2 linked regions of the Deinococcus aerius genome follow. The main gene of each other region encodes a partner of the protein of the gene in region 2 in a complex. Links are inferred from orthologs where the notes say so. Each region holds a gene or a part of one and is shown on either strand. Other genes may lie near its edges.

The links.
Region 1: the proteins of uvrA (region 2) and DAERI_RS01705 are in contact, whole or in part, in a crystal structure (PDB 4DFC), measured with the Escherichia coli proteins. The link is inferred for Deinococcus aerius from one-to-one orthologs.

Annotation. Positions count from the first base shown.
Region 1 is NZ_BFAG01000001.1:369,518-373,431, reverse strand. What follows is about bases 128-3,817. They hold DAERI_RS01705 (DEAD/DEAH box helicase), read right to left. Parts: upstream 3,454-3,817; coding sequence 328-3,453; downstream 128-327. Other genes in these bases: DAERI_RS01700 (hypothetical protein), read left to right, coding at 3,522-3,817; DAERI_RS01710 (endonuclease domain-containing protein), read right to left, coding at 128-140. Also shown: more of DAERI_RS01710, read right to left, coding at 1-127; more of DAERI_RS01700, read left to right, coding at 3,818-3,914. UniProt on the Escherichia coli protein: Couples transcription and DNA repair by recognizing RNA polymerase (RNAP) stalled at DNA lesions. Mediates ATP-dependent release of RNAP and its truncated transcript from the DNA, and recruitment of nucleotide excision repair machinery to the damaged site.
Region 2 is NZ_BFAG01000001.1:581,446-585,282, forward strand. Bases 187-3,799 are described here. They hold uvrA (excinuclease ABC subunit UvrA), read right to left. Parts: upstream 3,405-3,799; coding sequence 387-3,404; downstream 187-386. Other genes in these bases: DAERI_RS02720 (hypothetical protein), read right to left, coding at 187-390. In the rest of the region: more of DAERI_RS02720, read right to left, coding at 1-186. UniProt on the Escherichia coli protein: The UvrABC repair system catalyzes the recognition and processing of DNA lesions. UvrA is an ATPase and a DNA-binding protein. A damage recognition complex composed of 2 UvrA and 2 UvrB subunits scans DNA for abnormalities.

The sequences.
Region 1 (3,914 bases), 210 kb from region 2 along the record:
CCCTGAAGTAGCACCTGGCGCCGGAACTTGACCGGATGCGTGCGGAGGAACTCGAACCAGAGTTTGCGTTCGGCAGGGGTCTGGTTGTTGCGGAGTTCGCGGGCGCGGGGGACCAGGCGGCGGGTGTAGGCGCCACGCATGGCGTCAGCTTATGCGAGGGGACCCCTCTGCTGCGCAGCTCTGCGAGTCCGGCCCTTCGGGCCACCTCCCCTGACAAGGGAGGCTTCCCGTGGGCATCGTCCCCCCCATTTCGTGCGCTTCAAGGCTCCCTTTTCAGGGGAGCTGTCGGCGCAGCCGACTGAGGGGTAACCCCGCCAAAGCCTCCCCTCACCCGAAATACCCCAGCAGATCGATCAGCGTCCGCGCGTAGTCGTCCGGCCTCAGCCCGCGCTTTTCGAGCTTCACGGCGGGGGGGAAGGTCGTCACCTCGGTCTTGTGGGGGAAGCGTTTCAGGCCGGGCGCGTCGTAGTCGAGCGCCTTGTAGGCGAAGGTGACTTGCAGGTGCGTCATCGTCTCGCCGATGCTCAGGACGCGCTTGGCGACGGCGGTGAGACGCAGCTTGGCGAGGTCGATGAAGTTCTGGACCTCGGGCGTGGGCGGGCCGTATTTCTTGCGGAGGTCGCGCTCCACGCGGCTGACGGCCTGGAGGGTGCGCGCGTCCGAGAGCCGCCCGTAGGTGGCGATGCGCTCCTCCTCGTTGCCGTCGAAGTATTCGGGTGTGAGGCGCGCGTTGATGGGGAGGTCGATGGAGACGCTGGCGGGCGTTTCCATCTTCTCGCCTTTCAGCTTGGCGACGGCCTGCGCGAGCATCTCGGTGTACACATCGATGGAGACGGCCTGCACGTGCCCGTGTTGCTCCTCGCCCAGGATGTTCCCGACGCCACGAATCTCCATGTCCTTTTCGGCGAGGAGGTGGCCGGAGCCGAGGTCTTGCAGGTCGGCGATCGCCCACAACCGGCGCTGCGCGTTCTCGGTCATGCGCGGCGGGTAGAAGAGGTAGGCGTAGGCGGTCTGCTGCCGCCGCCCGACCCGCCCGCGAAGCTGGTAGAGCTGCGCCAGGCCCAGCCGGTCGGCCCGCTCGATCAGGATGGTGTTCGCCTCGGGAATATCCAGCCCGGTTTCCACGATGGTGGTCGAGAGCAGCACGTCGAAGGCGCCCTCCGCGAAGCCCAGCATGATCTCCTCCAGCTCCTCCTCGTTCATGCGGCCATGCGCCACGCCGATGCGCGCCTCGGGGATGAGGTTGCGGAGGTACAGGCTGCGCGCCCCGATGGAGGCGATGCGGTCGTGGATGTAAAAGACTTTGCCGCCGCGCTCGATCTCGGAGAGGACCGCGTCGCGCACGGTGACGGGGTCGAAGGGGGCCAGGACCGTCTGGATGGGCTTGCGGCCCTTGGGTGGCGTCTGGATGGAGCTCATGTCGCGCAGGCCGACCATGCTCATGTAGAGGGTGCGCGGGATCGGCGTGGCGGAGAGGGCCAGGGTGTCCACCGCCTTCACGCCCTCGGGGATCTCGATCTTGCCGTCCCTGGGCACGTCGGGGAGGCCGCGCAGCGCCCGCAGCTTCTCCTTCTGCCCCACCCCGAAGCGGTGCTCCTCGTCCACGATGATCAGGCCGAGGTCCTTGAACTGGATGTCACTGGAGAGGAGGCGGTGCGTGCCGATGATCATGTCCACCTTGCCCGCCGCGAGGTCGGCCAGGATCGCCCTCGCCTGCTTGTCCCCGGTGAAGCGGCTCAGGCCCTCCACCCGCACGGGCAGGTTCTTGAACCGCTCGACGAAGGTGGAGGTGTGCTGCTCGGCGAGCAGGGTCGTGGGGACGAGCATGGCGACCTGCTTCCCGTGCCCGATGACCCGGTGGGCGGCGCGCAGGGCCACCTCCGTCTTGCCGAAGCCCACGTCGCCGGAGATCAGGCGGTCGGCGGGGTTGGGCTTTTCGAGGTCGGCCATCGTCTCTTTCAGCGCCGTCTTCTGGTCGGGGGTGAGATCGAACTTGAAGTTCTCCTCCACCTGCGCGTCCCACTCGGGCTGCGGCGGGAAGGCGTTGCCGGGCGTGACCTGCCGCGCCGCGTACTGCACGAGGAGCCTGCCCGCCACTTCCTCGGCGTTCTTGCGGGCCTTTTCCTTGGCCTTCGCCCAATCCTTCTTGTCGAAACTCGACAGAACCGGTGGGTCGTCCGTCGTGCCCGGGTGACGGCGCAGCACGGGCAGTTGCTCGATGGGCACGCTCAGGCGGGCACCGCCCCGGTATTCCAGGTTGAGGTAGTCGCGGGTGACGCCGAGGACGGTGCGCGTCTCCAACCCCTGAAACTGGCCGATGCCGTGCTCGGGGTGGATGAGATAGTCGCCGACATGAAGGCCCAGCGCGTCCGTGACGGGCTTGCCGCCCAGCCGCTTGCCGCGCAGCGCCGAGCCCCCCTGAAAGCCGTAGATCAGGTCTTCCGTCAGGACGACGGTGCGGTGTTCGGGGATGGCGAAGCCGCCCTCGCCACCCGCGCGCAGGAAACCGAGGTGGCCCTCCTCGACACGCGGAATGGTCAGCCACGGCACCTCGCGCGTCTCCAGCAGCTTCTCCGCCAGGTAGGTCGCGGTGCGGTCGTGCCGGACGAGGATGAGCACCCGGTAGCCCGCCCCGCGCCACTCGTCCACGTCGCGCTCCAGGTCGGAGAGGCGGGCGCGGTAGAAGGGCAGCACCTTCAGGTCGAGGTCGAAATCGGGGAGGTCGAGCGGTGCGCGGCCGAAGCTCGTGACCTCCCGTTCCCGCAGCCGGGGCCAGAGGGTGTCCACCAGCGGCCCCAGCGCCGAGGCGTAGAACTCCGGCGCGTCGAGGAACACCCGGCCCGGCAGCAGGTCGAGGCGCGTGGCGTCCCACTTCACTTCCGTCAGGTAGTCGGCGGTGGGCTCCAGGGTGAAGGTCTTGATCTTCTCGCCGATCAGATCGCCGGGGGCGAGCATCCGCAGCGTGTCGAGTTCGTCCCCGAAGAACTCCGCGCGAATCCAGAGGGGGTCGCCGTCCTGCGGAACACCCGCCCCCGGCTCCAGCCGCAGTTCCAACGTGTCACCACGCAGCTCGAAGCCGGGTTCCTCGCCGCGCTCGTAGCCGAGGCGTTCCAGGCGGCTCAGCAACTCCTCGCGGGGGTAGCTCGCGCCGACGCGCAGGCTTAGCGCGTGATCCTCCGGGTGGGCGGGGAACAGGTCGAGCGCGGTGTTGACATCGAGGACGACGTGTTCGTGCCGGGCGTCCCAGTCGCGCAGGCCGGGATTGACGGAGATGGGCGCCCCCAGCGCGCCAGCGGAGGCATAGACACCCACCCGGTCAGGCGTGGTGAGCAGCACGGCGGGGCCGGGGTGGGCGGCGAAGAGCGCGGCGCGGGCCACCTGCGGCAGCAGCAACACGTTCCCGACCGGCGCGGTCGGCAGGAGTTTGGAGAGGTTGGGGGCGGCGACCGTCACCGGAAGATTGTACGCGGGGCCGGGAATGGGGAGGGCGAGGGAAGGAACGAAGCGGGGTACAGTCGGGCATGACCGAGGACATCCGCGCCCTGCTTATGGCGTATGACTCTCCGAATCCCCAGGACTGGGAAGCTCCAGAGGGATTCAGCGAGCGGGAGCGGGAAGCTCTTCTGACCCAGGTGCGGACCCTTGCAGGGCGGATTGAAGCTCTCCTGTGTGTACCCGTCGAATACGACGACCAGTACCAGGATGCGAGCTGTGTCGCCGATCTGTATGTCAAGACTCCCGACGACCGGGAGGCCATCATTCGCTTCTCTTCTTTTGGGCAGATGGCCGTCATCTTCAGGTGGGCTCAGGGGGCACGCCTCCCCATCCAGAGCCCACTGGAACCGCTGCTTCTTCCCCTGGTTGAGCAGGGTGGCTTTGCCGCCATTCCTCCCGAAGAGTTGGCTCTCCCCTAC
Region 2 (3,837 bases):
GGCAAAGGGCAGCACGAACGCGCCCCCCGAGTGCTTCACGAGCAGCAGCGCCAGCAACGCCCCCCCCACCAGCGGCAGGATCACCGGCCACTGGGTGCCGAGTTCGCCCGGGGCGAAGAAGGGCAGGCCCCCCAGCAGCACCCCGAAGTACCCGAACCACCCGCCGAACTCGTCGGCCAGGATGGTCAGCAGCACCCAGGCGAGCAGCCGCTCGGCCCAGCCGCCCCCCACCACCGGATTGCTGGGCGTCCACAGCAGGTACGCCAGCAGCGCGAGCATGGCCCAGCCCCCCAGGAGCCGCAGGACGGTCCAGAACGGGGATACTCGAACCGGGTCCGGCAGGGGACGCGCCCGCCGCCTTTGCCGGGTGGGGGAGGCCGTCCCCGTCACGCCCCGACCGCCTTCTTCGTCCGGGTCTTCTTCGTCGCCGCCGCGCCGACCATCTCGCGGTCCTCAGCCCCGGCGGGCACGATCCCCGGCACCCGGCGCAGGTACTCGCCCGTGTAGCTCGTGGGGTGCGCGGCAAGCTGCTCGGGCGTCCCGGTAGCGACGACCGTGCCGCCCCGCACGCCGCCCTCCGGCCCCAGGTCGATGATGTGGTCGGCGCACTTCATCACGTCGAGATTATGCTCGATCACGACGAGGGTGTTGCCGCCCTCGGCCAGGCGGTTCAGGACCTCCATCAGCTTCCGCACGTCCTCGAAGTGCAGGCCCGTCGTCGGCTCGTCGAGGATGTAGATCGTCTTGCCGGTCGCCCGCTTGGACAGTTCGGACGCGAGCTTGATCCGCTGCGCCTCGCCGCCGGAAAGGGTCGTGCTGGGCTGCCCGATCCGCATGTAGCCCAGGCCCACGTCGCACAGCAGGCTCATCTTCTTCTCGATACCGGGGATGTTCTCGAAGAAGGTGCGGGCGTCCTCCACGGTCAGGTCCAGCACCTCGCTGATGGTCTTGCCGTTGTACTTGACTTCCAGCGTCTCGCGGTTGTAGCGGGCGCCCTTGCAGACCTCGCACGGCACGTAGATGTCGGGCAGGAAGTTCATCTCGATCTTCATCACCCCGTCGCCCTTGCAGTGTTCGCAGCGCCCGCCCTTCACGTTGAAGGAGAAGCGGCCCGCCTGGTAGCCCCGCCGCCGCGCCTCGGGCGTCCGGGTGAAGAGGTCGCGGATCTCGGTGAACACGCCAGTGTACGTCGCCGGGTTGGAGCGCGGCGTGCGCCCGATGGGGCTCTGGTCGATCTCGATGACCTTGTCGAGGTATTCCATGCCCTCGATGCGGTCGTAGCGGCCCGGGTTCGTCTTCGCCCCGTTCAGCTCGCGGGCGAGGGTGGCGTGAACGATGTCGTGGATCAGGGTGGACTTGCCGCTGCCGCTCGGCCCGGTCACGACCGTCATCGTGCCCAGCGGAATCTCGATGTCCACGTCCCTCAGGTTGTGCTCGCGGGCACCGAAGACCTTGAGCTTCTTCCCGTTCCCGCGGCGACGGGTGGCGGGCACCTCGATCTTGAGGTCGCCGCGCAGGTACTTGCCGGTCAGGCTGTCCGGGTTCTCCCGCACCTCCTCCGGCGTGCCGACCGCCACGATCTCGCCGCCGTGGACGCCCGCCCCCGGCCCCATGTCCACGAGGTAGTCGGCCTCCAGCATGGTGTCCTCGTCGTGCTCGACGACGATCAGCGTGTTGCCCAGGTCGCGCAGGTTCTTCAGGGTGCCGATCAGCCGCCCGTTGTCCTTGGGGTGCAGGCCGATGGAGGGCTCGTCGAGGACGTACAGCACGCCCGTCAGCCCCGAGCCGACCTGGGTGGCGAGGCGGATGCGCTGCGCCTCCCCGCCGGAGAGCGTGTTCGCCGTGCGGTCGAGGCTGAGGTAGTCCAGCCCCACGTCCACCAGGAACTTCAACCGGGTGCGGATGGCCTTGAGGATGGGCGCTCCCACCGCCGCCCCGAACTCGTTCAGCGCGTACTCGTAGCGGCGGGGGGGAGCGGCCTTCGCGGTGCCGCCGAGGTGGCCTTCGAGGTGGGGCTCAATGGCCTCATGGTTGAGCGTCCCGTCCTGGAGGCCCCGGAAGAAGGCGTCCGACTCCAGCACGCTCATGCCGCTCGCCTGCGAGATGTTCAGGCCACCCACCCGCACCGCCAGGATCTCGGGCTTGTAGCGGGTGCCGCCGCAGGTCGGGCAGGGCCGGAGTTCCATCAGTTCCTCCAGCTTCTCGCGCATGAACTCCGACTCCGTGTCCGCGTAGCGCCGCTCCAGGTTCGGAATGACGCCCTCGAACTCGGTCATGAAGCGCATGGTTTCCTTCCCGCCCCGGCGGTAGACGACCTCGAAGGGCTCGCCCGGCCCCTCCAGAATCGCCTTCTTCGCCTTCTCCGGCAGGTCGCGCCACGGGGTCTTGAGGTCAAACTCCATATGCTCGGCGAGCGCCTTGAGCTTGTCCCAGTAGTAGACGCCGCCGCCCGTGCCCTTCTTGCTCCACGGGAGGATGGCGCCCTCGGCGATGCTGAGCTTCTCGTCCACCACGAGTTCGGGGGCAAACTCGTTCTTGTGCCCCAGACCCGCGCAGTCGCCGCAGGCCCCGTAGGGTGAGTTGAAGGAGAAGGAGCGGGGTTCCAACTCCTCCAGCACGCTCCCGTGTTCTGGGCAGGCGAACTTCTCGGAGTACAGCTCCTCGGCGCCGGTGTCGGGCATCAGGACCCGCAACAGGCCCTCGCCACGCCGCAGGCCGAGTTCCACACTCTCCGCGATGCGGCTGCGGTCGCTTTCCCTCAGGGTCACGCGGTCCACGACCACGTCCACGTCGTGCTTCTCGAACTTCTCCAGCTTGAGCTTCTCAGCTTCTTCGAGTTCGTAGAGGGTGCCGTCCACCCGCACGCGGGCGAAGCCCTCGCGGCGCAGGTCGCCCAACAGCTTGCGGTACTCGCCCTTGCGCCCGCGCACGACCGGGGCGAGCAGGATGGCGCGGGCGTCCGCGAACTGGCTCAGCAGCCGGTCGGTGATCTCGCTCGGCGACTGCTTCTCGATCTTGCGCCCGCAGATCGGGCAGTACGGAGTGCCGATGCGGGCGTACAGCAGGCGCAGGTAGTCGTGAATCTCGGTGACGGTGCCGACCGTGCTTCGCGGGTTGTGGCTCGTCGTCTTCTGGTCGATGGAGATGGCGGGGGAGAGGCCCTCGATGCTCTCCACGTCCGGCTTTTCCATCAGGCCGAGGAACTGCCGGGCGTAGGCGCTCAGGGACTCGACGTAGCGGCGCTGGCCCTCGGCATAGATCGTGTCGAAGGCCAGCGTGCTCTTGCCGCTGCCCGACACGCCCGTGATGACCACGAACTTGTCGCGCGGCAGCTCGACCGTCACGTTCTTGAGGTTGTGTTCCCGCGCCCCACGGACCACTAGGTTCTGGTTCTGCAAGCTCAAAGCTCCTTCGGGAAGCGGCGAGCGGTGGGAGCCGGGCGCCGCGAGAGGGGTTCTGCTCCGCGCAGAAGGAGGGGGTCCTCCTTCGCTCTGAAACAGGCCATTCTAACACCTCGGGCGGGGTTGGGGGTGACACAAAAGGCCTAGCCGCATGGCCCCATCAGGTCGGGTCGTTGCTCCTTCCCCTTGAGGGGGAAGGCTGGGACGGGGTGAACTGAGCGCCCACCAGCGCGGCTGAAAGGTATGAGCGTCGGTCTTTGGTGTGGGTCGGGTGGCCCCGCCCGCTCACCCCCTCCCCGACCCTCCCCCCTCAAAACGCTTGATGCGAAATGAGAAGTTGGGCGAAGTGGCCTTTTCGTCGGCCAGCACGAGGGCGAGCGGTGCTCGCCACCCCTCTCCCCGACCCTCTCCCGCAAGGGGAGAGGGAGAAAAAGAC